Regions from separate parts of the Clostridium sp. YIM B02551 genome, predicted to be linked through region 2. Evidence: riboswitches for the same ligand, from Rfam matches in the RefSeq annotation. Region 2 holds a riboswitch; the other holds the start of a gene.
The links. Region 2 has a riboswitch for thiamine pyrophosphate ahead of tenA (thiaminase II). Riboswitches for the same ligand answer to the same signal wherever they lie in the genome.
Positions count from the first base shown of each region.

Region 1 (17,143 bases), on a different contig from region 2:
TTCCACCATAACTGAACAAGGTGCACCAATATGCTGCCTCACAGGTATTACTACTTTATTAGGTATTGGCGCTTTTTCTATTGACTTATCCTGTGAATAAATCTTATTATCCTTAGGATGAATTCCTCCTTTAAATAGTTTTAACATCTAAACACCTCAATTCTAGTCAGTAGTTTAAAAAGATTTGCATTCATAAGTCAACTACTATTTCTCTAATATTTTTATAATTCTAGAAACCTTCTTTAAATCTTTCTTGGAATCCTTTTCAGCTCGTATGATAAGACCTATTGATATAACAAACCCCAGAATCCCCCCGATTACTTGTAAATAGCTATTGTCTAAATTTATTCCTTTTGATATTAACCACCCAATTACTGCTCCTAATGTCCCCAATATTAAAGGTAATGCGTATACAATAAAGGTTGCCTTTACCATCCCCTCTTCCCTTAACTCGAATATAACCTTGTCTCCTTTTTTGGCTCCAAGAGTATTAATCACTTCAAGCACCAATGCTAAGTCTCCTGGGCATGCTCCACAGTTTTCACAGTCCCCATGTCTTGCTACTTTAACCTTTGCAGTATTTTCTTTAGTGTCAATTACTATTCCTTGTTGCTCCTTACTCATCTCTCATCCCTCTCATGAAAGCAATTAATATATTTAATATAAAATTTATATTAAACTCGTTAAGTTGGATAAATAATTATCAATATTTTGAGTTTATTAATCGTATTTATGTCCGTATTATTTCTATTTTTTACTAACTATTCTTCATATATTTTATACCTCTATTTTTAAAATTCAATAGGTACTTTTACTCATATTTAACTTTAAAAATATATTTTCTTAATTTTCAAATAATTACAATTATATATAAATATTAGAGAACTCAATAAAATCGCCACTTGCTAGAATTAATATTTTCTTATTATTAAAAAGTTAATTTTTTGTAAACTTTTGTTTTTTTATATTTTTATTTGTATTGTAAACTTTTTTCATTTTTTACATTTGTTATATTATTCACAAACTTTCTCTCAAAAGTAAGTTTGTTTCTTATTTCAACATACTTTAATGATATTTTCTAATATAATTACTCACTAATTTTCTAAACTCATAATAATAAACAGAATAAAAAAGAAGAGGCAATTTATCCTCTTCTTCAACAAAATGTTCATAATTTCTTAAAATTTCTCTTTAATATCCCTAGCTGCTTGCTTTATATCCTCTTTTGCCAAAATGTCAGAAATAACTGCAACCCCGTCAACGTTACTTTCTTTTAGCTTATCAACATTCTTTGAATTAATTCCCCCTATAGCTACTATAGGAATATTAACAGTTTCCTTAATCTCCTTAAGCAATTCTAACGATACATTTCTAGCATCATCCTTTGTAGTTGTAGAAAAAACTGCACCAACTCCTAGGTAATCAGCACCTTCTTTTTCAGCTTTTATAGCTTCATCAATTGTAGCAGTTGAAACTCCAAGTATCTTATCTGGGCCTATTAAATTTCTTGCTATACTGGCTGGCATATCACTTTGCCCTACATGCACCCCGTCTGCATCTATTGCAAGTGCAATATCTATTCTATCATTTATTATAATTGGCACATTATTTCTACTGGTTATTTCTTTGATCTCACTAGCTACTTTATAAAACTCAGAAGTACTTATGTCTTTTTCTCTTACTTGTACCAGTGTAACCCCACCTAAAATAGCTTCCTCTACTGCTTCTACAATATTTCGATTCTTTAACATATCTCTATCTGTAACAAGATAAAGAGTATAATCTACTTCTTTACTCATATATTTTACCTCTACTTAATAAAGTTTCTTCATTTAGTTTATATATCTCATCAAGTATATAAACCTTTAAACTACCTGTTCCTAAATCCTCTGCTTCAACCTTCTCATTTGCTTTCTCTCCTGCTATCCCCATGGATACTACCCCTGATAAAGCAGATAATAAATGATCTTCTCCTGCACCTAGATATGAACCAATAAGTGAAGTACACATACAACCAGTACCTGTAACCTTCGACATTATCTTATGTCCATTTTCAATGGTATATAGCTTTTCTCCATCCGTTATTATATCTACAGCTCCGGTTATAGCTATAACTGTGTTTAGTTTTTTAGCAACAGCTTTAGCAAATTCTTTTTCTTCAGCAAGTTTATCACTATCTGCAGCAATGCTTTCTGCCGCATCTACACCCTTTGTTATTGTATCTATACCATATAAAACTTTAATCTCAGAGATATTTCCTCTTACCACAGACAACTTTATATTTTCTAGAATTCTTTTTGCTACCTCTGTTCTATAAGGTGTAGCACCCGCTCCTACAGGATCTAATACTACAGGAATTCCTAGTTCATTTGCTTTTATGCCTGCTTCAAGCATCGCCTCTACCGTTCTACTATTAAGTGTACCAATATTTATCACTAATGCAGATGCCAATGACACCATATCCTTAACTTCATTTATGTCATCAGCCATAACAGGAGATGCTCCTATTGCTAAAGTTATATTTGCACAGTCATTTACTGTTACATAATTTGTTAAGTGATGCACTAGTGGTCCCTTTTCTCTTACTTTCTCTAATAATCCAGCTACTTCTTCATTAATCTTCATTTAGTAATCCTCCTTTTTTATAAAGTTCATAGAAATGATGTGTAGGTCCAACACCTTTTCCTATATCTAGTGAATGTTCTATTGCTACAGTTATATATTTTTTAGCTTTATTAACAGCTTCTTTAATATCAAATCCAAGAGCTAAATTAGATGCAATTGCTGAAGATAAGGTACATCCTGTACCATGAGTATTCTTTGTATTAATTCTTTCAGATTGGAAATGTATAATTTCCTTTCCATCATATAATACATCAATAGCTTCTCCTTTAATATGACCACCTTTTAACAAAACATTTTTACATCCAAGCTTATATATCTCTTTTGCTGCTGCTTCCATATCCTCTACTGTTTCTATTGCAACTATATCTGAATTTACTGCTTTTAAAATCTCCTCAGCTTCAGGAACATTAGGCGTAATTATATAAGCTAATGGTATTAATTCATCTATTAATGCACTTTCTGATTCAGGTTTCAATAAAGAATATCCGCTTTTAGATATCATTACTGGATCCAATACTAAATTCTTAGGCTTATATAACTTCAATTTTTCTGCTATCGCTTTTATGGTTGATATTTGCGAAACCATCCCTATCTTGACTGCATCTACCTCTATATCTGTAAAGATTGCATCTATTTGCCCTTTGATTATTTTTGCATCTAAATCTTGTACATCAAAAACTCCTTGAGTGTTTTGCGCAGTTACTGCCGTTATAACACTCATACCATATACTCCATTAGCACTAAAAGTTTTAAGATCTGCTTGTATTCCTGCTCCTCCGCAGCTATCTGATCCTGCTATAGTTAATACCTTTTTCATAAAAACCTCCTTATGTTTACTTAAAATTTAATATACACTTGTTTCCACTTATATTTATTTATAAATCTTTATTATTTAATGATATTAGCTTTGTAGAGTTTAAAACTCTAACTAATAAGTATGCTATTAGACTACCACCTACAGTACTTATTAAAAATGGAACTATATAAAACAGTGCACCTACTTCTTTTCCCATTATTAGCTTAGCTATAGGAAAAGATAGTAATGCTCCTAAGATTCCTGTGCCAAATACCTCACCTAAAACTGCAAGAAAACTTTTTTTAGTTTTAAGATATAGGTAACCTGCCAAGAATGCCCCTATCATGCTTCCAGGAAAAGCCAAAAGAGTTCCTGTTCCAAGAATATTTCTTAATAATGAAATGCAAAAAGCTACTGCAACTCCATATCCAGGACCTAACAATATTCCTGATAAGACATTAATTGTGCCTTGCATAGGAAAACATTTTGATGCTCCTATTGGTATATAAATCAAATTCCCTGTTACTACTCCAATTGCTATAAATAAAGACGCTATAGTTAATTTTTTAGTTTTCATCATATTCCTCCTTTGTGTGTCACTTTAATAAAAAAAGCACAAATCCATAGGATTTGTGCTTAAAATTACCTTCTATAAAATAAAGAAAACAACTTCCTACGCTGGAATAACCCAGTTCAGGTTCATAGGGTTAAAAGAATAAGTTCTTTTTCTCAGTCGGTCAAATCCCAACACCCCTGTGTTTTTTATTATTAAATTGTCTCCTTCATAATAGCATAGTATTATATTTTCTTCAACTAAAGATATTAACCAATTTTAAACTTGCTAACACCTTCATTAAGAAGTTTAGCTAAGTCTTGAAGTTCCTCTGTAAATCTTGCAACTTCTTCCATTGTGGCATTTATCTCCTCAGCTGAAGCTGAAACTTCTTCTGATCCAGAAGCTGTCTCTTGAGATACTGCTGAAATATTATCAATCTGCATAATTACATTATTTTTCTTAGCTGCAATTACTGAAGTAGAACTAATAATTGTCTTTATTCCATCAGTTAATCCATTAATAGATTTTAATATTTCATTAAATATCTTCTCTGTTTCAACCACTGCAGCTTCTTGCTCAATTACAATAGCATTAGAGCTTTCAATTGCTTTAACTGCTGATTTTGACATATTCTTAACTGACTCAATAATTTTTTTAATTTCTTCAGTAGAGTTCCTTGATTGCTCAGCTAACTGTCTTATTTCTTCTGCTACAACAGCAAATCCTTTACCAGCTTCTCCTGCTCTTGCCGCTTCTATACTAGCATTAAGTGCTAATAAATTAGTTTGATCCGTTATATCTACGATAGCATCTGAAATCATATTTATCTCTTCAGTATTTTTACTCATTTCCATAACAATTTCACTTACTTCTATAGAAGAGCTCTTAGTTTTACTTGATTTTACTGCTAAATCAATAACCATGTCTATTCCTTTATTACCTAGTTCTAATGCATTACGAGATAGATTTTCTACATCTTTTGTTGTAGCTGATATTTCATCAATTCCTGTAGCTAATTCACTAATATCACTAGCTGCATCTTGCGAACTTTGTGCTTGTTGTGTTGCTCCTAAAGCAATTTCTTCAATAGCTTTAGATACTTGAGTTATAGATACAGTAGTCTCTCCAGCCATTGTAGAAAGTGTTTGTGAGTTTTCTGCTACAGTTTCAGATGATATTTTAACATCACTCATTAAACTCGCAATATTACTAATCATACTGTTAAAATCTTTACCTAAGTCTCCAAATTCATCTTTAGACTTGATATCTACTTTTGCAGATAAGTCTCCATTTGCCGCATCATTAAATGCTTTACTTAACTGTTTTGCATTCTTAGCCATTCCACCACTTAAATAAAGTGATACAAATATAGATATTACTATAACAGCTACAATTACTATAAGCATTATATTTCTTATTGCATTAACATCATTATCTACTTCTGTAATACTCATGGCAGCAACTATTTTCCATCCACTAGTTTCATTAGTTATGTAACTTGAAAACTTATCAGCTCCATTATAATTATATTTTATAAAACCATTTTTACCATTCTTTATATCATTCCATATACTAAGCTTTGAAGCTTCTGGTGTTCCAATAAGTTTATCATTAGGATGAGATATAATTACCCCATCGCTGTCTGCTATATAGGCATATCCACTATCTCCAATTTTTGAATCTTTAAAAGTGTTAGCTAAAACACTTAAATCCACATCAACTGATACTACACCTATTACTTTTCCGTTACTAATCACTGCCTTAGCAACACTTACTAAAAATTGGCCTGTTGCTGCACTTTTATATGCTTTTGTAATTACTGCTTTTCCTTCATTATCTAACGCAAGCTTATACCAATCCCTTACTCTTGGATCATATCCCTCAGCCATTTTAGCTTCTGGATATCTGTAAAATCCTCCTTGTTCAGTTCCCATATATGCTGCAATTATATCTTTACTACTTCCTTGCATTCCTTTCAAGTGCTCATATAATATAGCACTTTTTTCTTGCGTTCCATCAAAAGTTGCAAGACTATCCTCACTAGAAGCCATATTTACTAAGACTACTTTTGCATTTAAATAATTATCTACAGCCTTATTAATTTCTGATATAGTTTGACTGCTTGTAGCTTCAAACTTTTTTGTTAAAGTTGTCTTTGATTGAAAATATGCAAACGTTCCCAATACTATTAAAGAAATAATGCATATAGATAAAAAACCTGCAACTAATTTTACACGTATTCCTCTTAGTATAATATTTTGTTTCATTAGTTAATCCCCCTCTTATCCTTCGTTTAAATTCAATTAATTATCGCCTCGAGCAGACTAAAACCTTATATGAATTTCTATTATTCTTCTGCATTCCCCAAATTACACATTATGTAATTGTTTTACAGATGGCATGTTATATCAAATTATATTAGATTGCTTACTTAAACTATATTGGATTAATAAAAAAACAAAGCACAAATCCTATGAATTTATGCTTTGTTTCTTATTGTCAAATTGTTAATATAATAAAGGTAGAACTATTCAATTTTAAACTTACTAACTCCAGCTTTAAGAAGAGTTGATAAATCTTGAAGCTCCTCTGTAAATCTTGCTACTTCTTCCATTGTGGCATTTATCTCCTCAGCTGAAGCTGAAACTTCTTCTGATCCAGAAGCTGTCTCTTGAGATACTGCTGAAATATTATCAATCTGCATAATTACATTATTTTTCTTGGCTGCAATTACTGATGTAGAGCTAATGATTGTCTTTATTCCATCAGTTAATCCATTAATAGATTTTAATATTTCATTAAATATCTTCTCTGTTTCAACCACTGCACCTTCTTGTTCATTTACAATAGCATTAGAGCTTTCAATTGCTTTGACTGCTGATTTTGACATACTCTTAACTGATTCAATAATCTTTCTAATCTCTTCAGTAGAATTCCTTGATTGCTCAGCTAACTGTCTTATTTCTTCTGCTACAACAGCAAATCCTTTACCAGCTTCCCCTGCTCTTGCTGCTTCTATGCTAGCATTAAGTGCTAATAAATTAGTTTGATCCGTTATATCTACGATAGCATCTGAAATCATATTTATCTCTTCAGTATTTTTACTCATTTCCATAACAATTTCACTTACTTCTATTGAAGAACTCTTAGTTTTACTTGATTTAGTAGATAAATCATTAACCATATCTAATCCTTTGTTACCTAGTTCCAATGCATTACGAGATAGATTTTCTACATCTTTTGTTGTAGCTGATATTTCATCAATTCCTATGGCTAAATTACTAATATCCATTGCTGCATCTTGTGAACTTTGTGCTTGTTGAGTTGCTCCTAAAGAAATTTCTTCAATAGCTTTTGATACTTGAGTTATAGATACAGTAGTCTCTCCAGCCATTGTAGAAAGTATTTGTGAGTTTTCTGCAACGGTTTCTGATGACATCTTAACATCCTTCATTAATTTTGCTATGTTTGCCAACATACTATTAAAGTCTTTTCCCAAATCTCCAAATTCATCTTTAGACTTAATGTCTACTTTTGCAGATAAATCTCCATTTGCTGCATCATTAAATGCTTTACTTAACTGTTTTGCATTCTTAGCCATTCCACTACTTAAATAAAGTGATACAAATATAGCTATTACTATAACTGCTGCTATTACTATAAGCATTATATTTCTTATTGCATTAACATCATTATCTACTTCTGTAATACCCATGGCAGCAACTATCTTCCATCCACTAGTTTCATTAGTAATATAGCTTGAGTATTTATCAGCACCATTATATGTATATCTTATAAGGCCACTTTTACCATTCTTTATATCATTCCAGATGCTAAGTTTTGTAGCTTCTGGTGTTCCAATTATTTTGCTATTTGGATGGGATAAAATTACACCTTCTGAATCAGAAATATATACATATCCACTGTCTCCAATCTTTGAGTCCTTAAACTTATCTGCCATAGCATTTAAATCTATATTTACTACAACAACGCCTATAACTTTTCCATTGTTAATTACAGCTTTTGCAACACTGGTCATAATTTGACCTGTTGCAGCATTTTTAGTTGCTTTCGTAATTACTGCTTTTCCTTCATTATCTAACGCAAGTTTATACCAATCTCTCGTTCTTGGATCATACCCAGCTTCCATTTGTGCTTCTGGATATCTGAAATACTTACCATCTTCTGTTCCCATACTTGCTGAAATTATATCTTTACTGCTTACCTGAATATCTTGCAAGTACCTATATACCAGTGTAGTTTTCTCTTGACTTCCATCAAACGCTACAAAGCTGTCATTTCCTGAAGCCATATTTACCATAGTAACCTTTGAATTTAAATATGTATCTACAGCCTTATTAATTTCTGATACAGTTTGTCCGCTTGTTACTTCAAACTTTTTAGTTAATGTTGATTTTGATTGTAAATACGAGGAAACACCTAATACCAATAATGGTATTATGCAAATAGATAAAAAACCTGTAACTAATTTTGCACGTATTCCTCTTAGACTAATTTTTTTCCTCATTAGTTTATCCCCCTATATCTTTCAGTAAAATCCAATTAACATTATACTTGATTGTTATATATTTAACTATATATTTTTAATCTTTATTTAATATTTTGTTAAATCATATTAAATTATATATTTAACAAAATGAATTTAAGGAGGATTGTATTTCTATTATTATAAATTTTTAATACTATCTAGCAGTATATCTGTATCATTTTTAAACTTAATCAACTGTTCTATATCCATATTAATAGATTTTAAAATACATTCTGGTATTGTTAGTGCTTGTTCTTTAAGCTCTTTTCCCTTTTCAGTAATGTTCACGCAAAGTATTCTTTCATCTTCACTTGAACGCTGCCTTTTTAACAGCTCCATTGCCTCTAATCTTTTAAGTAATGGTGTCAGAGTTCCTGAATCTAGATATAATCTGTTACTCAACTCCTTAAGAGTTATATTTTCCTTCTCCCATAGTACTAGCATTACTAAATATTGAGGATAAGTTATTCCTAACTTATCTAAAAAAGGTCTATATATTTTTGTTATAGCTCTTGATGTTGCATATATTGAAAAACATAGTTGGTTTTCTAGCTTTAATCCATCTTCAAAATTCATCTTATACATCTCCTGTATTTCTAATTTATAATACTTCATATCTTATTATAAATTAAAAATATAATTTCACAAAGTATTATTTTATAAAATTTAATTGCACGCAATTTAATTTGTGCTATAATATATTCAATAACACAATTAATAGGAGGATTTAATATGTCAATTTATGATTTTTCAGCCAAATCAATAACTGGTAAGGAGACTTCCTTAAGTGAATACAAAGGAAAGGTTCTTCTTATAGTAAACACTGCAAGTAAATGTGGTTTTACTCCTCAGTATAAGGACCTAGAAGCCATATATAAAAAATTAGGTAATGACAAATTTGAAGTTCTTGGATTCCCTTGTAATCAATTTGCAAAACAAGAACCAGGAACTAGTGATGATATTAAAAATTTTTGTGAAATTAATTATGGAGTAACTTTTCCATTATTTGAAAAAGTAGATGTGAAAGGCCCAACAGCTCATGAAGTATTTAAATATTTAACTACTGAAAAGCCTGGTATACTAGGGGGCGAAATCAAATGGAATTTCACAAAATTTCTTATAGATAAAAATGGTAATGTAGTAGATAGATTTGCACCAACTACTTCACCATCAAAAATAGAAAAAGATATTATAAAATTAATGGAGGTTTAATATTATGTCAATTTATGATTTTTCAGCAAAGAATATAAATGGAGAAGATGTTTCTCTAAGAAAATATGAAGGAAAGGTTTTACTTATTGTAAACACTGCAAGCAAATGTGGTTTTACTCCTCAATATAAGGACTTAGAAGTTTTATATAAAAAACTAGGAAATGAGAGATTTGAGATTCTTGGATTCCCTTGCGATCAGTTTGCTAACCAAGAGCCTGGAACTAGTGAAGATATCAAAAACTTCTGTGAAATCAATTATGGTGTTACTTTCCCAATATTCGAAAAAATAGATGTTAACGGTGAGAATGCTCATGATTTATTTAAGTTCCTTAAGTCAGAAGCTCCCTTTAAAGGAATTGATGATAGTACTACTACAGGAAAATTTCTAAAAGCATTTCTTTCAGAAAAATATCCTGAAACACTTTTGGGAGACTCAATAAAGTGGAATTTCACAAAATTTTTAGTTAATAAGGACGGTGAAGTTGTTAACCGCTTTGAATCTACTATCGAACCTTCTGATATTGAGCCATATATAACTTCTCTTTTATAATTTAACTTACACTAAACAAATTACTTAAGATGCTTATTCAAAGGCTAGAAGCATTTTAAGTAATTTTTATTATCTAATTAATTTTTTATAATAATACGTTGACAAGCATTACCATGCCATGATATTATTATATATTTGCTTGAAACATATTAAAGTGATATAATTAATATATTAATTGGTTATATTGGAGGTGAATTATATGTTTCAAATCGGTGATAGAGTTATCTACCCAATGCAGGGGGCTGGTATAATTCAAGGCATAGAAGATAAAGAAGTTTTTGGTACCCCAGAGAAGTATTTCATAATAAACATACTTAGTAATAAAATGCAGGTAATGGTGCCATTAAGCAAAGCTCCAAATACCGGTATACGACTTGTTAGTGATGAAAATATGCTAAAAGATGTCTTAATTAACTTTAAAACAAAAAAGTTATTTACTAGTCAGGAACTTAGCTATAGAGAAAGATATCACATTAATATGGCCAAGGTTAAAACAGGGAAAATAATGGAGGGATCTGAAGTTGTCCATGACTTAATGCTGCTAGGAGAAAATAAACCATTAAACAGTAGCGAAAAACAACTTCTCCTCACTGCAAAGAAAATATTGATTAGTGAAATATCCATAATCAAAGGCATATCCGAATCAAACGCAGAAGATTTGTTATCATCTAACTTTTCTTAGTTAATTAATTTAAGGTAACCAAAAAGATTAATTTCTTATATACATATTTATATAAGTGTTAATCCCTTAGTTACCTTTTTTTATATCTTTAAATCTATTTTCTTTTATTTTGTTAAGTACAAGTATAACAATTTTATTGTATTTTCAAAAGCATCATAGTGAGTTCTCTCCATTCCGTGAGATGCGTGTACTCCCGGTCCTATAAGTGCTCCTCTTATGTCGTTCCCACCTTTAAGCGCAGCTCCAACATCTGATCCATACATTGGATAAATGTCTACCGCATACTCTACTTTATTAGTTTTCGCTAAATTTATTAAGTCTGTTACCATATTATAATCATATGGTCCACCTGAGTCCTTAGCGCATATTGATACCTGATATTCAGTACAACTTAAATCTTCTCCTATACACCCCATATCAACAGCTATCATTTCAGTTATATCACTAGGTATATAGGATGATCCATGCCCTACCTCTTCATATGTTGAAATAAACATTTTTGTTGTATATGTTGGAATAATCTTTTCCCTACTAAAAAACTCCAACAATCCTATTAAACAGGAAACGCTACCTTTATCATCAATAAATCTTGATTTTACAAATCCACTATTAGTTATTGTTGTTTTAGGATCTATAAAAACAAAGTCCCCAGCACATATGCCTAATTTCTGAACATCCTCTTTATTGGTTACCATTTCATCTAATCTTATTTCCATGTTTTCATCATCACGTTTCTTAGTTGAACTATCCTTATAAACATGTGCTGCTGGACTAGTACTTAAAAATGTCCCCGTATAGATCTTTCCTTCTCTAGTCCTAACTTTACAATACTCACTATCAAGTGTTGGAACTATAGGTCCACCAACTAAAGTAAATTTAAGTGTCCCATTCGATGTAATAGACCTAACCATCGCACCTAATGTATCTACATGTGCTGATAATCCCACTACTTTTTCACTAGATTTACCTGGAATAGTGATTATCCCACATCCTTTATTTGTAGTCTCAAAAGAATAATTGAATTCTTTCGCATATTCTTCTATTTTCTTCATAATTTCAAAGCAAAAACCACTAGGACTATCAAATTCTAATATTTCTTTTGCAGTTTTTAATAGAAACTCTTTATTTATTTTTATATCCATCTTTACCTCCTGAAACTTTCTCAATATAATAGCCATTACATATAATTATACTGCAATGGCTATTAATTTTTATTTATTTTTTCTAATTTCTTTTTGTATTTTCTTTAATGCTTTCTTGGAACCTCTTTCTATATCCCTTTCTAACTTTCTCTCTTTATAGCTCCTAAATAAACTATCCATATCGTAATCTTCTGGGTACAGCTCCTTAGCTTTAAGTTCTAGTTTTATTCTTTTATCATTTACCTCAATAAAGCTACCTTTGTATAGAACTACTAAGTTATTAAGTTTGTCTGCCGTCTTATATACTATTCCATAATCATTTTTTTCAAGAAGTAAAACCTTATCCCCTACTTCATAAGTTTCCTGCTTAATCTCTGATGGTCCTTCAACCATAGTGTACTTCTTAACTTTGCTATCTCTCACTAAGCTATAGTTATAATTCTTATTTTCTATATAGCTTTGTGCTCTTTCAATTACAGAATCACTTATTCCCATCTTTCTAGATATCCAGAATGCATTGCTATCACCTGATTTACCTATAACTAGCTTATATAAAGGTTCTAAGGTTTCATTTTCAAATTGCATAGCTGCATTTTCAAAATCTTGATGTCCCTGAGAGAAATTTTTTATTTCTCCATAGTGAGTAGTTGCTAGTGTTATACATCCGCTATGGTAAAACTCTTCTAAAACAGAAATGGCTATTGCTGCTCCTTCATTTGGCTCTGTTCCACTCCCTATCTCATCGCAAATTATCAACGTAGATCTATTACAACCATTTATCATAGACGCTAGATTCTTAATATGAGAAGAGAAGGTACTTAGTGAGTTCTCTATACTTTGATTATCACCAATATCAACAAAGATTTTTTCAAACACTGCTATTTCTGTTCCTTCTTCAGCCGGAATATGAAATCCAGCTTGAGTTGCAAGAGTTAATAACCCTAAGTTTTTTAGAACTACTGTCTTGCCTCCAGCATTTGGACCTGTAATAATAAGTGTTCTATAATCTTTACCAACACTTATATCAAGTGGTACTACCCTTCCCTCAAGTAATGGATGTTTACCTTTAATAATATTTATAAATCCATAATCATTTAGTTTTGGTTTTATGCCACATATTGCTCTACTATACTTTGCTTTCGCAAATATCATGTCATATTCAGAAATAACCTCAATATTTATTTTAATTTGTTTTAAACTTTCAAATATCATTTCAGTTATAGCTGCCAAAATCTTATATTCCTCTATGGATTCTTGAGCCTTTAATTCCATTAATTCAGATGTATTTTTAGAAACAGAACTAGGCTCTATAAATACTGTTGATCCTTTTGATGAAACTTCTATTATAGTCCCATCTACATGGTTTTTATATGCTGCCTTTATAGGTATAGTAAACCTATCATTCCTTTTGCTTATAAAGAAGTCTTGTATATAATTCTTATAAGCACTATTTTTTAAAAACTTATTTAGAGTTTCTTGTATTCTTCCTTCAATAATATCAATAGACTTCCTTATTTTTTTCAGCTCTTTAGTTGCATTCGAATCTACTCTATTTCCTTTAATTGAATATTCTATTTCTTCTTCTATATATCTTAATTCAGTAATATTATCTCCATAAGAACTTAATGTAGGGGCATAAAATTCTTTACCCCTCATATATTCTTTTATTTTTCTGCATCCTCTTAAGAAATTACAAAAAACCCCTAAGTCCTCTGGCTCTAATACAGCTCCTTTTTCAATGGCTGTTATTAAATTATCTATATTGAATATACCATCTAAAGGTACATAATTACTTGAACCTAATAATTCTCTGCCTTCGCTTGTTTCACTTAACCTTTTTTCAACTACCTTTATATTCGTGCTAGGCATAAGCTTATCAATTAGTTTTTTCCCAAGTCCACTAACGCAGTAGGATTTTACAATTTCTTTTAATTCCTCAAATTGAAGTTTTTCTAATGTATTATTATTCATTCATCTCTCTCCTTACATAGAATATATCATTCTATGAAGACACAACAAAAAAAGATTTCATTAGTAAATTCAGAAAGTTATCATAACCCTCTATTATTAAATAAAAAAAGCTATGGATACACCATAGCTAAAAATACGCAAACTTATTAAATGATAGACTTTTCCTATCATATTAAATGAGTACTTATGGCTCTGTATCTTCATAGATTCTCTAAATAAATCCATAGCAAATAAAGGTATACCATACCATCATTTAAAAATTTATTTAGAAATATAAAATTAATCTATTTAGATACTACCCCGCTCACAAAAGCACCTCTTTCCTTGATTCTAATGAAATCTACAATGTTAATATATAATACTCGTTCTTTATTGTCAATTATCAAAATCTTTAATTCACTTATAAACTTAGTATGTTTTACATAAACTATCCTACGACAAGGTCTATGCTTTTTAAATTTTGGAGGTAATTATGAAAAGACGAAATGTACCATTTTTCTTGGGGTTTTTTGTTATTTTATCAATATTACTTATAAGTTGCACTAATAAAAAATCAGAAATTCCTACCAAGCCTACTTCTAATATTTATTTTCAAGATTATGCAAAAATGTTTTCTTCAGCTACTAAGGATTATATACTAAGAACCTCTGAGGATATTAAAAATAAAACTACTGCTGAAATTACGCTAGTAACTATTAATTCATTAGACAATACTCCAATAGAGGATTACGCTAACTCTCTTTTTAGACAATGGGGAATAGGTAATAAAGAAAAAAATAACGGGGTATTAATATTAATCTCAAAAAATGATCGAAAATTTAGAGTTGAAGTGGGATATGGATTGGAAGGAATCTTACCAGATGCAAAAACAGGTACATATCTGAGAGAATTATCAGTTTTTTTTAAAGCTGGAGAATACGATAAAGGCATAATAACTCTATATAACAGAATACTTACGAACATTGGACAGGAATACAACATAGATGTAAGTAACTATGTCAATAATAATCCACTACCAAGCTCTAACTCTGATGTAGATACTTCCACAAATATTCAAAATACATCCTCTTTATTTAGAGGAATCCTTCCCTTATTCTCAATTATATTATTTATAATTGTTATTCGTTTGTTTGGCGGTGGCGGCCCTAGAGGAAGAAACGGTGGAAGATATTATGGTGGTTTTTGGGGTGGCTATTATGGAGGTGGTGGTCCATTCGGAGGTTCTGGAGGTTCTTCCGGAGGATTCGGTGGCGGTTCATCTGGTGGAGGAGGTTCATCTGGTGGCTGGTAATAATATAAACTTAAGGAGGTAAAAAATGAAAAAGATCTCTTCATTATTAATACCCATAATAATTGTTATAGCTGTAATCGCCCTATTAGGTGGAGGATATATAAGTAGCTATAATAAGTTAATATCAAAAGATCAAAAAGTGGCTTCAAACTTTAGCCAAGTAGATAATCAGCTTCAAAGAAGAAATGACTTAATTCCAAATCTTGTAGAAACAGTGAAGGGTTATACAAGTCATGAAGAAAAAGTATTTACTGATATTGCTAATGCTAGAATGAAAATTGCTGGAACTTCCTCTCCTGCTATGAAGGCTCAAGGAGATGCTGAATTAACTACTGCTCTAAGAAGTCTTAATGTTATAGTAGAAAATTATCCTGTATTAAAAGCAAATGAAAACTTTATGAGACTTCAAGATGAGTTATCTGGTACTGAAAATAGAATAGCTGTTGCAAGAAAAGATTATAATGATTCTGTCCAGGATTTTAACAGCTATAAAAAAAGATTTTTTGTTAATATGTTTTTTGGATCAAAATATCCAGACAAAGAATATTTCAAGGCTGCTCAAGGGGCAACTGAAGTTCCTAAGGTAACCTTTTAAAAAAATCCCCAAAATGTATAAGACATTTTGGGGATTTTTTTATATATCTTGTTAATATCTAATTCCACTCCAGTATATATTATCTTTAACAATAGCCTTTTCTCCAAGTTCAACATCTTTAAATGCCCACTTTTTGTATTCTTCAAAGCCAGTTCTATCAATAATATATCCTATATGCTCTTTTCCACCAGGAGCTTCCTTATCAATATACTCAGTAACATAGTCATAAGTATTTAAAATAATTTTTCTTATGCTAGATTCATCTGCCCAGATAATAAAATCTTCTGCTAATCTAGGATTTTTCTTACCTGATCTTCCCATGATAGCTAATCTATAATACTTTTCTTCACTTCTAGTCCAAGCACCTGTTGGGCATTTTCCTACGCATTCCCCACAGCCTATACATTTGTCGTGATCTCTAACAACTTTAAAGTTTTCAAATTTCAATGCACCAGTTGCTCTTTTTTTGCAGTTATTTACACAAGCTTGACAACCTATGCATCTATAAGCATCATACTGTGGCTCTGTCATACCTATAATACCAAAGTCATGCATTCTTACCTTCATGCAATCATTAGGACAACCTGTTAAAGCTATCTTAAAGTGCAAGTCATTAGGGAAAATATCTTTTTCTATTCTTTGTGCAAATCCAGATGTATCATAATTAGCAAAAGGGCACACTCTATTACCTATGCACGCAGATACATTTCTAGTTCCCGCTGCAGTATATCCTTCTCCTGGTACTTCTTGATTAATTTCTAGTCCTTCTATAATAGGTTGAAGCAATCTATTAACTTCAGGTATATCCTTCATATCTATGTCTGGTACTTCAAAGCCTTGTCTAGTAGTTAAATGTACTGTCCCATTACCATACTTATCAGCAATTTCTTGAATTAGACTTAAATATTCTGCTTTTAAATGTCCTCCTGGAACTCTTATTCTTGAGGCTGTCATTCCTCTTTTCTTTGTAACCCTAAAAGCATTTTTTTTGAGAGCTTTAGTATTTATATCCACTTCTATTCCCCCTAATCCCTTAATAGCTTTCCTTTTGTATAATTGAACACAGGCCCATCTATGCATACATAAGTATCATCTATTTTGCAGTGTCCGCATTTTCCAACGCCACAACACATCTTTCTTTCTTGTGAAATCCATATATTTTCTTCTTTTAACC
Region 1 is NZ_JAKGTF010000007.1:194,272-211,414, reverse strand. It holds gene rsxC (electron transport complex subunit RsxC) at 1-147, opposite strand, end outside; gene L1S47_RS10430 (SoxR reducing system RseC family protein) at 205-624, opposite strand; gene thiE (thiamine phosphate synthase) at 1,179-1,799, opposite strand; gene thiM (hydroxyethylthiazole kinase) at 1,792-2,625, opposite strand; gene thiD (bifunctional hydroxymethylpyrimidine kinase/phosphomethylpyrimidine kinase) at 2,615-3,442, opposite strand; gene thiW (energy coupling factor transporter S component ThiW) at 3,501-3,998, opposite strand; TPP riboswitch at 4,074-4,186, opposite strand; gene L1S47_RS10405 (methyl-accepting chemotaxis protein) at 4,244-6,244, opposite strand; gene L1S47_RS10400 (methyl-accepting chemotaxis protein) at 6,505-8,505, opposite strand; gene L1S47_RS10395 (MarR family winged helix-turn-helix transcriptional regulator) at 8,665-9,102, opposite strand; gene L1S47_RS10390 (glutathione peroxidase) at 9,259-9,738, shown strand; gene L1S47_RS10385 (glutathione peroxidase) at 9,743-10,288, shown strand; gene L1S47_RS10380 (CarD family transcriptional regulator) at 10,488-10,970, shown strand; gene L1S47_RS10375 (M42 family metallopeptidase) at 11,075-12,112, opposite strand; gene L1S47_RS10370 (endonuclease MutS2) at 12,182-14,083, opposite strand; gene L1S47_RS10365 (YgcG family protein) at 14,556-15,374, shown strand; gene L1S47_RS10360 (LemA family protein) at 15,400-15,969, shown strand; gene asrC (sulfite reductase subunit C) at 16,021-16,983, opposite strand; gene asrB (anaerobic sulfite reductase subunit AsrB) at 16,995-17,143, opposite strand, start outside.
Region 1: linked by a shared signal. The riboswitch ahead of thiW (energy coupling factor transporter S component ThiW) and the one ahead of tenA (thiaminase II) in region 2 are both predicted to bind thiamine pyrophosphate.

Region 2 (17,143 bases):
TTTAAAGTCAATTCTCATCTCGGCTTTAATCCATCCATTAATTGCCTCGATAATAGGATTATCGGTAGGCGTTCCTGCTCGAGACATTGAGCGAGTAATATTATAATCCTTATGTGCTTCATAGAATGCCCTTGAGGAATAAACAGCTCCTTGATCTGTGTGGAGGATTGTCTTAGTTTCCTGTTTCTTAATTCTCTTCTTTAATAAATCTAAACACTTAAAGTAAGGTCGCCTATCAGCTGTTTGTTGCGAAATATCATATGCAATAATTTCATTATTAAAGGTATCTAGCATATATGTCCACTCATATGTTTGTCCATTATGTTTAATACATGTCATATCAGAAACAACTATCTCTAAAGGTTTAGATGCATTCCATTTTCCTCTAATAAGATTGGGATATAGGTTATGTTCCTCTCCGTTTCTTTTATATTTATAATGACGTATTTTCGCTTTAATTCCAGCATACTTACAACACTTATGAGCAAGATTATCTGAAAAAATCAGTTCCGTTTCACGGCGTACGATAGTAGCTAGCCTATGATATCCATATGATTTATGCTTCTGGTGAGCTTTTTGTAATAAATTAGTCAAGTCTATTCTAAGCTTTTCATACCTGTTTAAAGAATTCTTATTTGATAACCATTTATAGTACCCAGAACGATTAACTCTCATTAATCTACACAGGAACTCTATCGGATATTTATTCTTTAGAGAATAAATTATTTCGAATTCGCATTCTTTATAGTAACGAATTCCTTGTTTACACCATCTCCTTTCACTTGATAACCTTTTTTTAGACGTTCAATCTCTATCTCTTGCTTAGCAATAATTAGACGTAACATTTCTACCTCAGTTAAAGATTTACTATTAGTAAGTGCTGCAAAATGATTGCCAGTCTTTCGCTTGTTTTCTAAACCTTCTTCACCGTAATCCAAATATTTCTTTATCCAAGTGTATAGTAGCCCACTAGCTATATTTTCTTCTTTAGCTAAAGGTATCCTACCAATACCTTCATCTAAATAACGTTTTACAATTCTAAGTTTTTCTTCTTTGCTCCATTTTCGATTCTTACCACCTTTAGGTCTTCCATTTATCATAAAATCACATCCTTTTATTTAAATTATAACAAAAAAGTAGGCATACTTTTTGTATGTCTACTTTAATATTACAAGTTCATCTGATAGGGACTGCTTTATTTTATTTAATTTTCATTACTATTTTTTCACATATTTCATGAGTTATTAAAGAATCTGAAATTGATGGGTTTGGTATCTTATTTTTTTCTATACAATCTATAAAGTGATCTACTATCTGATAAAATCCCCTTTTAAATAATGTCGGCTCCCAATCACCGAATTTTAATATATCTTTCTCTTTATCATGAAAATGCATTGTTTCAATTATATTATCAACAATATATTTATCACCTGCAGTCATATATTCTATTACCTCTTCAGTAACACCATTATTTCTATTCATAATTCCAATTGCTGTACAACTTTCTCCTATCAGTTCAATAATTACATTATGAAGTAATTCTCCCTTTCTTAAATATCTGACACTTATATCCTTTACTTCTTCATCCATTAGGAACCTTAGCGTATCAACTACATGGATAAAATCCTCAACTATAAATCTTCGTGTGTAATCTGGCTGCTTAATTCTATTCTTTTGGATTATTATAATATCAGCTTTTCCATGTTCTTTTAATGCTTTAATCATTGGAACAAACCTTCTGTTAAATCCAACCATTGCAATTTTTTTACTTTCTTCTGCTAATTTAACTATTTCTTGAGTTTCGTTAAAATTTAGTGATATTGGCTTATCGATATATACATGTATTCCATTTTGCAGTAACTTCTTTGCAATCTCAAAATGAGCTTCAGTAGCAGTACTAACAAATACACCTTCTACTCCCGTATCTATTAATTCTTCTACCTTAGTAACACATTCACTTATTCTATATTTTTTTGACAGTCTTTTTAAGGTGTCTTTGTTTCTAGTGCATAACACTAATTCAATACCCTCTTTTTCAGATAGTACTGGTAAATATCCCTTTTTAGCAATGTCACCCAAACCTATAATTCCAATCTTCATAACTTCTCCCTCAACACTACTTTATTATCGTTACTGTATTTTCTTTTCTCTTTGCTGCTTTCGGCATATCTCCATCTCTATAACCTACAATTATGGCCCCCCATACTTTATGGGTTTCTGGTACTCCAAGCTCAATCAATAATTTTCTTAAATCTTTATCGTCCCCAAACCAAGTTAATTGATTTACGTAGCATGAGCCTAAATTAAGTGCATTAGAAGCTAATAGCATATTTTCAATTGCACATGCACTATCTGCCATAGCATTTCCATAATTGCGTTCATTTGTTACAATAATTAATGTAGGTGCATTATAATAAAAGCTGTATGCTTCATTTTTTGCCGCAACTTTGCCTGAACGTATACTTCTATATGTATTTTCATTAACTTCTAATTTTTCAAAGGCAGCTCTTACATATTTATTTAATTCCATAAGCTTCTCTTTATTTTGAAGAACAGTAAAATGCCAGGTTTGAGAATTTCCTCCACTTGGAGCATGTTTTGCAGCTTCTAAAATGATGCTTAAATCTTCATCTGAAATTTGATCTTCTAAATATTTTCTGATACTTCTTCTACTTAAAATATTTTCTATTACTTCATTCATTATTTCTTTTCCCCTTTATAAACTATTTCATTTTAAAGCCTTGTTTCTTCAAAAATCCCTTCATATGAGGTCTTTGAGGATTGCTCATTAAGCTTCCTATTTGATTTGTCCAGGTATCCTCTCTTTGTCCATTTGTTCTTTTAATATAGTAATTTTTAATTTGCTCATCATAATCCTTTAATTTTTCAACATCAGCATCACAAGTATATTCATCAGTCTTAAATACAACTTCCATTGGTAATCTTAATTTATTTTCTGTATCCTCATCTGGATATCCTAAACACATACCAAACACTGGATATACATTAGTTGGTAACTTAAGTAAGTCACTTATCTTGTCAGGATTATTTCTAATTCCTCCAATATAAACTCCTCCTAATCCCATGGATTCTGCTGCAATTAAAGCGTTTTGTGCTGCAAGAGTCACATCTACTGTTGATAATATAAAAGTCTCCACATACCCTTCCACAAAAACCTTATTATTCATTTCACATGCTGTCTTAAGACGATTTAAATCTGCGCAGAAAACAAGAAACAAAGGGCATTCTTCAATATATTTTTGGTTACCTGAAAGATTTGATATACTCCTCCTTTTATCCATATTATTTATTCTTATAATAGTGTAAGCTTGAATATAACTTGAAGTTGACACACATTGAGCACATTCAATTATTTCTTTTATTTTGTCTTCTTCTATTGGAATAGTTTTAAATTTTCTAACTGATCTATGTGATTTTAATAGATTAACTATATCATTCATAAACTAACATCCCTTCATATTTCTTAATTTATAGGGTTTTAAGTTCAACTAATAACTTATTCTTGCCTGAAAATGTCCAGAAACCGACATTTTCAAACAAGAATAAATTAAGTTTCCTATAAAAAACCCTATGTTTCAAGTTTACCACCCTAAATATAAATTTAACAGTAGTTACCTTTCTCCCATATAATTTCCTTGAGGATACTAAATATAAAAAAATATAAAAAGTAAAAAACTATGGATACTTTCTTTCAATATCCATAGTTTATTTTAATACCTTCTATAAATACCAGTCCCCCTACTTCCCATAAGAATCATAGCTATAATTCCCAAAATAGCGGCTATCAAAGCGATTATTAATATAATTGCAATAATTAAAAAAATAAAATAACTAAAAAAGTAAAACCCGATCCATATTATTGATAAACCTACTATACCAATTAAAATTCTAAAAGCTAAAGGTATTTCTTCTATCTCTAGGGCATGAATTATTGTCATAACACCTAAAAAGCAAGCAGATGCAAAAGCAATTAAAACAAGTATGGTGTCTTTTAAATACAATAGTGGATAATTGATGTAGTATCTTATAAATTCAATTATATTTTGTGTTCTTGGAAGTTTCGATATACCACTTAAGGAAAGATAACTAAATAATATAGTTAATACTATTAAAATAATATATGTAGGTTTTGATCTAAATAAATAATAAGTTCTCATCAATCCTCATCTCCAATATTTCTCTTTAAATCATATGTACATAAGCTTATAAATATTTTAATAAAACTATATTTATGGAATAAAAAAGCACAAGATTATTAAAATTATAATCTTATGCTCAAATATTTCTTTATTTTACTTGTTCTATAGTATACCCTTTTGATTGTAAGTCTTTAAGTATTCCATCCTCTCCACTAAAATACTTAGTTGGAAGTGCCACAAAGTAATTTTTCTTATCTTTTAAATAGCCATCAATTTTTTCTGAATATTCTTTTTTATATTTTGAATCGATAGAATTCTGAAAATTACTAACAATATCATTTAATTTTTTATAATTTTCTTCTTCTCCTGCTGGAACAATATATTTATCATTTAGCTTTTTATTTATATCTTCAATATCGCCCTTCTTCCAGGCATCTATTAAGTTTAAAGTTTTATCTGTATTCTTATCACTATAATATTTTAAAAGCCTTAGTGATGCATCAGCAACCTCATCAGGAGCATTTCCAACCTCTTCAATTAACTTATATTTATCTGTAAGTTCTATTATTGGTAATTTATTTTGACTTGCACTATAAATAATATATCTATTAGGTGAATAATTTAGGTTTTCTTTATATTGATTTATAAATGAATCAATAGCATTAACTGCTAGAATTTGGGGTTTCTCAGTTTTTAATCTATCATAAGGTTGATTAGATTTAGTTATCTGTTCAAAAAGTTTAGTTATCTCTTTATAACTTTCCACTGCCTCACCTGAAACATGTTTTTCTATATTATCACCGGATTTTAAGGTAACAATACTCATTAATTTTGTTGAATCTACTTTGTCTAAATCTGCATTTATTACTATGCCTTCTGATTGTTTTATAGCATCTTCAACTTTTGAATTTAATGGGTACATGTCTTTAGTTCCATATTCAATAGTTCCATAAAGATATATTCCTTCATCTCCACTTGATATTTTCCACATTGGGCCAATAATATTTTCTGATGCTTTATCATCAATTTTATTAAATGCTGGCATCTCTCCCCCTGTCAGGGTCCGTTGTGTGCCAGCACTTGGACGACTTGAATTTGCTGCTATTAATATTACTACACAAGCTAATATAGTAAAAATAGCAAATGCTTCTTTTTTCTTATATATTTGATAGTCTGGAGATTTCTTTCTTACTACAAAATATGAGATTGTTACAGCTATTCCTGCTATAACAATAAAGTATATGATAGTATTCCCTGCAACCTTAGGAAACATAGTCGCTATAATACCCATAAGTAATTCATGAATACAATATACCCACAAGCTCATATCTCTAAATAATTTTGATTTTCTTTCATTTATGCTTATATTTGAATTTAATAATCCAATAAATATAAATGGTACTAGTATTATTAATGAAACATACATATTATGATCACTTGGAATATTATTAGTTATAAGTAAATATGCCTCTACTCCGAATATAACTGAAGACAACAATATAAATACTGCTGCTTTCTTAATTTTTTCATTTAATTTGTATTTATTAATGATAACTCCTAAAGTTATAAAAGGTACTCCAAAACATAAACCATTTCTTGTTCGTACAAAAATACTATTATATGCACTTACTATCTTTTCAAATGGTGAGCCTAAAATTAAACCATAATAGGTATCTCCAAGTAGTCCTATTGCATAAACAATTACACTTAATATTATTAAACTCTTTACCCAATTTTTTCTTAAGAATAGTGCTACAACTGCAATAGATAAAATTAATGCTGGCAAATACCACAAGCTTGGACTAATTCCGTCAAATAGGATATCCTTAATTATTAATTCTATGCTACTATTTCTTTGCTTTATAAAATTAAATAGTAACACACCATAGGCTAAAGAAAATCCTAAATAATAAATTAGTATTCTCTTTAGATACTTTATTAAATATCCTTCTTTGCTATATTTTTCATAAATGAAATATCCTGTTGTTATAAAAAAGAATGGTACAGCTATTCTAGCTATTACAAAGCTCAATGTAGCACCTGGAACTTCTCCTAAGGAAAAAAGTGCTGAAGTGTGGATTGTAATTACTAAAATTGCACAAGCAAGCCTCATAATATTTATACTATCATATGTTTTTTTAGTGTTTTCCATATCATCTACCCCCCATAATACATTAATACTAGTCTCGTCTTGATATTTTGTCAATTTAGGAAGCTCACCCAAATACTACTAATTAAGGTTGTCTATACCTCTTACCCTTTTATTCTCTTCGCTTCGCTTTGCTTTTCTTTTGTATTCGTTTATTTTCTTACTTTACAATCTTCTGCCATACATACAATGTAATTTTCTTTCTTCACAAATTTATGGCGTCCAATAGAAAATAGTTTTTACCTATTCTCTATTGGACGCCATAAATTTTTATTTTACTTGCTCTATTGTATACCCTTTATCTTGTAACTCCTTAAGTATTCCATCCTCTCCACTTAAATATTGAACTGAAACTTCTACAAAATAATTCTTTTTCTCCTTAATATATCCGTCTATCTTCTCAGTGTATTCTTTTTTAATTTTTAAAGTACAAGCATTATCATACTGGGTTATTAAATTATTTAATCTTTCAAAATTTTCCTTTTCTCCATCTGGAACAATATATACATCATTTAACTTATTATTTATTTCTTCTAGATTACCAGTTTTCCATGCATTTAATATATCTAAATTTTTTGACATATTATTTTCGTTATAATATTTTAAAAGTTTTAATGATGCATCTGCAACTTCATCTGGAGCATCAACAGAATTCTGAATACTTGTATATGGGTCTGTAATTTCAATTATCGGTAATTTATCCTTATTAGCTCTATATAAAATATATAGGTTTGGATAATATCTTACATTATCCTTATAAGTCTGAATATATGTGTCAATACAATTCATAGCTAAATAGCTAGGTTTTATAGGCTTTAATTTTTCATAGTCTATTTTTGTATTTAATATTTTTTCAAACTCTTTTATCTTATCTTTATATATATCTATAGCTTCCTTTGAAACGTGTTTTTCATAAGTATCACCTTGTTTTAAAATAATCATATTATTGACCTTGCTTGGATCAATTTTATTAGGATTTGCTTCTACCACTAACCCTTCTGACTGCTTTATTGCATCTTCAACCTTAGGACTCAATGGGTACATATCCTTAGTTCCAAAATTAACAGTACCATAAAGATAAATTTTTTCATCATCCTTTGATATCTTCCACATTGGTCCAATTATATTTGAAGTTGGAGCTTTCTCATCTATTTTGTCAAAAATTGCAGTTGCCCCTCCACTTGCTGTTGCTTGTGTGCTTGGGAGTTTTGAATTTCCTGCAGCTATTATAATTACAGAACAAGCTAGTATTGCTGCTACTATAAATCCTTCCTTTTTCTTAAATGTTTGATAATCTGGAGATTTTTTTCTAACTGCTATATATGCAATTGTGACACTAATACCTGCTACTACTAAGAATAAAACAACTGAATGCATAGCTACTTTAGGTGCGTACTTCATAATTGTTATCATAACCAATTCATGTATACAATATATCCATAAGCTCATATCTCTAAATAGTTTAGACCGTCTTTCACTTATACTAATCTTTGAATTTAATAAACCTATAAATATAAATGGTACAACTAATGCTAATGAGATATACATATTATGGTCAATTGGTATATTATTTACTATTAGTAAATATGCCTCAACTCCAAAAGTAACTGAAGATAGTATTATAAATAATATAGATTTTTTTATCTTATCATTTAAGTTATATTTATTAATAAGTATACCTATAGTTAAAAATGGTACTCCAAAGCAAACCCCATTTCTTGTGTGTACAAATATGCTATTATATCCATTAACAATATTTTGAAGGACTGTTCCTTCAATTAATCCATAATAAGTGTCTCCTAATAGTCCAATTGCATATACAATTACACTGAGTAGCATTAATCCTTTTACCCAATTTTTTCTTAAGAATAGTGCCACAACTGCAATTGATAAAATTAATGCTGGTAAATACCATAAAGTTGGACTGAATCCATCAAACAAAAAGTCTTTTATTATTAACTCTAAGCTATAATTTCTTTGTTTAATATAACTAAACGCTAAAATTGTATAGGCAAATGAAAATCCTAAGTAATAAATAAATATCCTTTTTAAGTATTTAAATAAATAACCCTTCTGATTAAATCTTTCATAAAAAAAATATCCTGCAGTTATAAAAAAGAACGGTACTGCAATTCTTGCAATCCCTAAGCTTAAGGTCTCTCCTGGTATTTTCCCCAAATCATAAAGTGCTGAAGTGTGAATTGTAATAACTAAAATTGCACATATCACCCTCATAATATTAACACTGTCATAAGTTTTTTTAGTACTTTCCATTTTCTCTCTCCTCCTTATACCTTTTATATACGTATCTATTTCCCTTTTTCTGTCAAAGTTAAGAAAATAATTTTTTATATTTAAATAAACAAGTATCCTATGCATATTCTAAGTTAAACTAGTAATACTAGTGTTGTAAGTATTTTAAATTATTGTGCACTATACTTATTACATGTTCAAACTCCTAACTAAAAAAGCCATAAGTTAAAAGTTTTAACTTATGGCTTTTAAAATTATATATTTAACCAATCGGCTTTTTGTATGTATAAAAATAGCTAATACCTACTTCGTCATTCCCATAAACATTCCTAAAAAGTATGGTATCAACCAAACTAACCAAACAAAAATACTAAATTTATGGAACACTTTTTTTCTTTTAATATCATCTTTATAAACTACCCATGCTGCCCAACCTGCATGTAATAACATAAGGATTATGGCTAGCATTCCTGTTATACTATGTATATTTTGAGCAAAATCAGATTTAATCTGCACTTGTCCACTATTTGCAATATTAGTCATAATGGTAGTACCTGTTATATCAAAAAATAATCCCACCCAGAAAACAATAACCTGACTCTTTTTTAATACTTTTGTTTTTCTCTCCCAGAAGACCCCAGTTGTATAGAAAATAAGGGCTGCTGTTATAGCTATAATTGCAATTATTAATTTAAAATCCATTACTATATCACTCCCCGCGTAAAATATGTGTTCTATACCAGTATACTCCAAATTCATTAATGTGCAATATAATTTTAGTTAATTAAATGTTGGAAAATTAAATTAGTTGAAATCATCATTTTCATACTAAATATTATAAATATTTCCTGGTAAATATTTACTTTAAGGTGTAAAAAAATAGGTATTCACCCTAATGAATACCTTATATAAAGGAGATCTACGAAAAAAAATAAAACTTATTACAAACTTATTATAAAATTTGAATATGTCATTTCTGTGACACTATAATGATAAATATGTACCTTAAATATAGTTTTTTATGCGTTCCTAACATTCCATTAATCTTCTTTTTTGCTCCATCGCCATCAACTTATCTAACTCTTGGCTCTTTACTAGTGTCCTACAATCGTTTATCCCATACATATCAATAGCTTCATGTACTTCTTCACGCTTTTTTTCTATTAACAAACTTAATTTTTTCATGTTGCTACCTCCCAGGTGTCTATTTAAAACCTCTATAAAATTATAATTTCACTCAGAACGATATAACTTTATACTAAATAATTATGCTTTATATATTTCGATATAAATTAGAGTATATATTAAGGTAGTAATTATATATATTATAAAGTCTATTATAAAAGAGAAAAATTTTTCTTCAAAGTTCTATATTATATATATCGTTTTTCATTCTTAAAAATATACTATAAATTTACATAAAAGTATAGCATATCATTACAAACTATTTTATTCCTTAAATACAAATAACTTAAAAAGAGCTGTATTGCTACAACTCCTATAACTTGTTTCATTGTAAAAATTTTTCCTTTATACTAAATGTAATTCCTTCATCTTTCATTAACTTCGGTATATTTTCTAAGTCATAATAGATAAATATTAATCCATAATAATACCTTAACTTGTCAGTAAATCTATTTTCTTCTATTTCTTCTGGTAATATATCGAGTAATATATGGATTGCTAACATTAGTATTAATCTTTCTTTTATTATATTCTTTTGTTCCTCTTCGCTTATTTCTTTATTATTTTTTATAGGTTTAATTACTGCTGCAAAATGCACAGGAGAAAGATATAAATTTCCTAGCTTAATAACATTGTTAGTATTAATAGTACTTATTTCTTGAATTTCAGACTCTTTCATTAATGGCAAATAATTATCTATTAACTTGGAATATGTTTTTATTACTTTATTTATTTTATTTTTATTATAGTCTTGTTTCTTTTTAAAAACTTTTTTTCTTTTTTTACTAACTGGCATTTCACAACTCTCCTTTCTCCTATATTTATATGTATATTTTAAATACTCGTGAATTTTTATTACTATAAAAATAGAAAGCATATATCAACCGATATATGCTTTCTATCCTATTTAAATAATTTAACTCTTTCTTCAATTGGATTATAATTTTTTTCTCCTGGTACTGAAGATGGTTTTCCGAATGGCATCTGTGCAATAAGTTTCCAATTCTCTGGTACACTCCACTCTTTCTTTACATCGGATTCTATTAGTTCATTATAGTGCTGTAATGAAACTCCAAATCCTTCTATCTCTAAAGCTGTCCAAATGACATATTGATGCATACCATTTGATTGTTGAGCCCATACAGGAAAATTATCTTTATACAAAGAGAATTGATTCTGTAGTGATTCTATTACGCTATTATCTTCAAAATAAAGAATTGTTCCATATCCATTTTTAAAAGAATTTATTTTCTCTTCAGTTGAGCTAAATTGATCCTCTGGAACTATTTTTCTTAGTGACTCCTTTGTAATGTCCCACAATCTATCGTGTTGTTTATTAAGTAGTATTATTATTCTAGTGCTTTGAGAGTTAAATGCAGAAGGTGTATGCATTACTGCGTGCTCAACTACCTCTTTTATTCTCTCATCAGCTACAACAGTTTCCTTTGTTATTCCATAATATGAACGTCTTTTTTCAACTGCATTATAAAAATCATTATTCATTTAAATTACCTCCGTTTATCATTTATAATATAAATTATTAACTTACTTTTTGATATTTACTTTAATTAAATTATTACACTATTTTCTCTCTTCGTCAAGATATATTCTCCTCAAAAATATTAAAAATATGTGAATTAACTTACTTTTGTATATTAACTTGACATTTATAAGCTACTTGTTATATTATAGCATTATAGGTAATTTTTCTAATACATTATATATACATAGGGGGAACATAAATGTCAGAATTAAAAGAAATAATAGAGAATAGACGTTCAGCAAATAATTTTATTGAAGGTGTTAAAATACCCGATAGTGATTTTAACGATATTTTTGAGCAATTGAAACTAGCTCCTTCTTGCTTTAATATTCAGCATGCTCATTATTTGGTGATTACTGATACTGATAAAAAGGAGGCATTAAGAAAGGCTGCATTTAATCAATATAAACTTCATACTGCTTCTGCAGCTATATTGGTACTAGGTGATAAAGAGGCTTACAAAAAGGCTGATAATATTTATTCCGGAATGCTTAACTTAGGTATTATGAGTAAATTGGATTATGATAATATGCTTAGAGATATTGATAATCTATATGAAAGCAGAGGTGATGCATTTAAGTATGATGAAGCCATAAGAAATGCATCTCTTTCTGCAATGATGTTCATGCTTATAGCAAAGGATAAGGGTTGGGATACTTGCCCAATGATTGGATTTAATTCAGATGAGGTTCGCAAGTTATTTAATATTCCAAACAATCTTGAAATTGCACTTCTCATTACAATGGGTAAAGAAGATACATCAAAACGTAGATTAAGAGGTTACAGAAAGCCTGTAGGAGAATTTGTTAACTATAATGGCTTTTAAAATGAAATAGGGTGCTTTCTGCACCCTATTTTAATGAAATTCATCTATTTTATTATTTGCTCAAAAACGTCTTTGCTATTTACATCTGTCTTAAGTAAATTCTTATCTTTTAACCATTTTATATTTCCATCCCAATTAGCTTCATCCTGAGTTAGAAAATCTCCACTTTTATCTTCCATCAATGGTAAAAGAATATCTAAACTCTTCTTTTCTACATCTGAATCAAGAGGGAAACTCTTATCTTGCGCTTTTAACACTAAATCTAATGCTTTATCAGGATTCTTTTTAGTATAATCAAATCCTTTCTTAACAGCATTAAGGAACGCTTGTATTTTTTCATTATCGTTCTTTATAGCATCATCATTAGCTACAAAAGTTAATTCATAATTGTTTGGAACACCATAATCGGATGGATTAAATGTAACTAATTCAACTCCATCTTTTTCTAGTAGTATCTTCTCATGATTTATATATCCACCTATTATTGCATCTACTCTTTTAGATTGAATAGAACTCATTAAATCATAACCTACATCTACAAAATCGATTTTAGATGAATCTCCCCCAGCCTTTTGTACCATTGATTTTACAGTTTCTTTATCTATGTCAAATGAGGCATAACCTACTTTTTTTCCTTCTAAATCTTTTAAAGTTTTAACTCCTGAATCTTTCCTTACCATCAATTGATTTAAAGAACTTCTAACTATAGCTCCTACTGACTTTACTGGAATGTTTTCTCCTCTTGCTAATATTATTTGTTTAGGATAACTAATTGCAAAATCAGCTTTATTAGCAGCTACTAATTTAATTCCGTCATCAGTTCCAGCTGGTGTTATCAAGTTAACTTTTAATCCAGCTTCTTTAAAATATCCTTGTTCTTCTGCTGCATATAAAAATGCGTGAACAGCATTCGGATACCAATCTAAAAGAACATTAACTTCTTTTAAATCCTTACTTGTACTTTGTTCTTCCTTTTTACTACATGCTGTTAATGCTAAACTAAATAGCATAACAATTGCTAAAATAATACTAAATCTTCTTAATTTCATAGTTACTCTCCTTTATTCCTTTTCTATATTTTAATAAAACTCTTTCTAGCAGAACTCCTACTGAAAATAGAAGTAATCCTAGAAATGATAAAACAACCACTCCTGCAAAAACTGAATCAGATTGTAGCATTCCAGCTACTCTCTTTACATAAGTTCCTAGTCCTTTTTCTGCTCCTAACCATTCTCCTATAGTTGCGCCAGCTATGCTATATGTTGCAGCAATTTTGAAACTACTTAGAAAATTTGGCAATACTGAATTCATATGAAGTTTCATAAATATTTGAATTTTGCTCCCTCCTAAGGCCTTTAGTACATCTTCTAAATCTTTGTCAACACTATTTAATCCATCCAATGTACTTACAACGATAGGGAAGAAGCAAAATAGTATTACTACAGCAACCTTTGACCATATAGTATATCCAAACCACATAACCATAATTGGTGATAATGCAATTGTAGGAATTGTTTGAGAGAAAATTATAATTGGATATAATGTCTTTCCAACCCCTTTTGACGCATAAATTGAAAAAGCACAAAGTATTCCTATTACAACTGAAATTACTAACCCCAATAAAGCTTCTCCTAAAGTTACTAATGAATGACTATATAGAAGCTCTCTTTGGGTATATAGTGCTTTTATAACATTCGAAAACTTAGGCAAAATAAACTTTGGAACGTTAAAATATGGTACTAAGTATTGCCAAGCTAATATAACTAAAATTGCAAAAATCAATGGGAATATATTATTTCTAAGCCTGTTCATTTACATTCCCTCCTTTGATTCTTCCAGCTTATCTAAGATGTTTAAAATTTGTCTTTTTAACTCAATAAATTCATTTGTTAATGTGGTTTCATAAGTTCTTGGTCTTTTAATATTAACTTCAATGGATTTAAGGTTTTTATAAGGTAATTCTGTACAAATTAGTATTCTGTCTGACAAAAGCAATGCCTCTTCTATATCATGAGTAATCATAAATACAGTATTTTTTTCCTTTTGGCATAATTCTAGTAACCAAGCTTGCATTTTCCTTCTTGTTAGCGCATCAAGTGAAGAAAAAGGCTCATCTAATAGAAGTAATGATGGATTATTTACAATTGCTCTTAAGAAAGATGCTCTTTGTCTCATTCCTCCTGATAATTCATGTGGGTATAGATTTTCCGTTCCTTTTAGATTAAAGCTATCAAAATATGTAACTGCCTTTTTTCTTGCTTCTTTTTTTGAATATCCATTTAGTTCTAGACCTACTGCAGTATTATCTAATATTGTTCTCCAAGGCATTAAGCAGTCTTTCTGAGGCATATATCCGATAATATTTTTACTATTATTATTTTCTAACTCTATACTTCCCTTAATAGGCTTCAGTAACCCTAGTATTAGTCTAAACAAAGTACTTTTGCCGGTTCCGCTAGGAGCAATAATAGTTACAAATTCATTTTTATTAATGTTAAAAGATAAATCTTCTAATATAAGCTTGTCTGCCTCTCTATATTTAAAAGATAAATTATTAATTTCTAATGCCTTCATTTAAATTACCCAACCTTCTTTTTTGTAACATGCATCCCAAAACATATATTCATATTTTGACGATAGGATGAAGATTTCTTCTAATTTCTTAAGCTGTCTTTCTGGAAGACCTTCTGATACTTTATCCATTAAATTGATGCACCAATTAACTTCATTATTATACTCTTCACTAGCATAGGTTAAAATCCATTCCTTATAAAGCTCATGCTCTAAAGCCTTATCTTTTTTTGCTAAGCTTTTACCAATAAAGCTATAACTCCACATACATGGTAGTAAAGCTGCAACGAGTTCAGCTAATGTTCCTTCTGTCGCTACTTGAAGCATAAATTTTGTGTATGACAAATTAATAGAATTAGGTTTAGTATCCTCAAGTTCTTCCTTCGTTATGCCAAATCTTTTAGCGAATTCTATATGCCCATCCATCTCTATACTTACAATATCATTTGCACATTTAGAAAAGTTCTTCATGTCTTCTAAGGAATCAGCTTTAACCATTCCTAGTGCAAAAAGTTTTATATAATCGATTAAATAAACATAATCTTGTTTAATATAAAAACAAAACTTGTCCTCGTCTAAAGTACCGTTACTCATATCTTTAAGAAATGGATGATCTAAGCATGCATCCCAAATATATTTCCCCTCTAAGTACAATCTTTCAGAAAAGCCCATAAAAAAACTCCTTTCAAACAGTATTAGGTATACCGATCGAAAAGAGTTAATAATCTAATAGAATATCTATATATGAATAGACTTTTCCCATATACTACTTACTCACTTCCCTTCGCTGGCATTACCCAGTGCAGGTTTAAAGGGTCTGAAAAATTTCATCTCAGCCATTACAGCTCCCCTAGTGCACGCTAAAATTTTACCTCTTAATGATTATAATGTCAATATTCATAATTCTTTTAATTTTACTTTTTATAATTATAAGCGCTAATAATTACGTCTATTTACTCATTTATTCTAATATAATTGTATAAATTAATTATTTTGGAGATATTTAAATTTATGAATATATTAGATTTGCCTGGGCAACCTTCAAATCCAACAAATGAACAAAGATATTCACTAATAAGAAGTGATCTCGCTAAAGTTGGACGTGAGGAAGATTTTAATAACATTATTAGTTTATTAGGTCCCCCTCCTAATATCTTAAACTATGCTTCTCCTGGTTCCCTTAAAGGAAAGAATGTGGGCATAATTGGCGGAGGACTTGCAGGAATGTCTTCTGCTTTTGAACTTAGAAAATTAGGATGTGATATCACCATATTTGAAGCTAGAAATAGAATTGGTGGTAGAGTTTTTACTCATTATTTCGATGATGAAAAGAAGATTTATGGAGAATTAGGAGCCATTAGAATTCCTGTGACTCATGAAACTACCTGGCACTATATTAATCTTTTTAGACTCCATACCTATCCTTTTATTCAATATAATCCTAATGCATTTTTATATATTCTTAATACTAGGCTTAGAAATAAACCTGAGGAAATACAGAATGTTCTTTATCCTAAATTTAACTTAACTCCTAAAGAACGAAATACTCCTTGGCCTGAGCTTTATAATTATGCATTTAATTCTCCTATAAAAACTTTACCACCTAATATTAGAGCTGAATTATTAAAGATTCTTCCAGTTTATAATCCTAAGTATATTCCTTTATTAAATATTAGTGTACGTCAAAATCTTGAACTTTTAGGACTTAGTAATGAGGCTATACAACTATTAACAAGCGTTGATGCATTCTCTGGTTCTTTAATTGACGAGGCTTATAATGAAATATTACAAGAAAATTATCCAATTTTCTTTCAGCACTTATATAGAATTGATGGCGGCAATGTAAATCTACCTTTAGCATTCTACTATTCCCTATTGTCTCAAAAGCCTAAAGAATATGACAATATACCTAATGAGGCTTTAGGAACTGTAAATTGGATTGGGGGATACTGGGTATCAGGAATTCATAAAAACGAGGCTGGTGATAAAGTTATAATTACTTATAAAAATAAGGAAGTTACTGAGACTTTAAATGAATCCTTTGATTATGTTGTATGCGCTATTCCATTTAGTACACTAAAAACTGTTGATACTGACCCAGTATTCTCAAATAGAAAAATGGAAGCAATAAGAGAAATTGCATATGTAAATGGTCATAGAACTATATATTTATGTAAAAAGCGTTTTTGGGAAGAAGATGCGGATTATGGAAGAATTAATGGAGGTATTTCCTATTCCGATGGTCCATTAACCACAACCCTATATCCTTCAGATCATATTAATAATCCAAATCCTGATGAGCCTGGGGTATTAGTAGCTTCATATAACTTACATATGGATGCTACAAGTATTGCAAATATAAGTGAACCTATTCATAATGACATAGTCTCAACTGAACTTGAAAAACTTCATGGGTTACCCAAGGGATTATTAAATTCTACTGTAGAAAAATCAAT
Region 2 is NZ_JAKGTF010000014.1:119,908-137,050, forward strand. It holds gene L1S47_RS16750 (IS3 family transposase) at 1-756, opposite strand, end outside; gene L1S47_RS16755 (transposase) at 723-1,100, opposite strand; gene L1S47_RS16760 (Gfo/Idh/MocA family protein) at 1,201-2,100, opposite strand; gene L1S47_RS16765 (nitroreductase) at 2,117-2,701, opposite strand; gene nfsA (oxygen-insensitive NADPH nitroreductase) at 2,724-3,461, opposite strand; gene L1S47_RS16775 (hypothetical protein) at 3,732-4,178, opposite strand; gene L1S47_RS16780 (acyltransferase family protein) at 4,309-6,312, opposite strand; gene L1S47_RS16785 (acyltransferase family protein) at 6,580-8,583, opposite strand; gene L1S47_RS16790 (HsmA family protein) at 8,866-9,264, opposite strand; gene L1S47_RS16795 (aspartyl-phosphate phosphatase Spo0E family protein) at 9,592-9,747, opposite strand; gene L1S47_RS16800 (hypothetical protein) at 10,073-10,543, opposite strand; gene L1S47_RS16805 (nitroreductase family protein) at 10,651-11,250, opposite strand; gene L1S47_RS16810 (nitroreductase family protein) at 11,490-12,116, shown strand; gene L1S47_RS16815 (ABC transporter substrate-binding protein) at 12,161-13,165, opposite strand; gene L1S47_RS16820 (ABC transporter permease) at 13,146-13,928, opposite strand; gene L1S47_RS16825 (ABC transporter ATP-binding protein) at 13,929-14,690, opposite strand; gene tenA (thiaminase II) at 14,691-15,359, opposite strand; TPP riboswitch at 15,450-15,549, opposite strand; gene L1S47_RS16835 (FAD-dependent oxidoreductase) at 15,699-17,143, shown strand, end outside.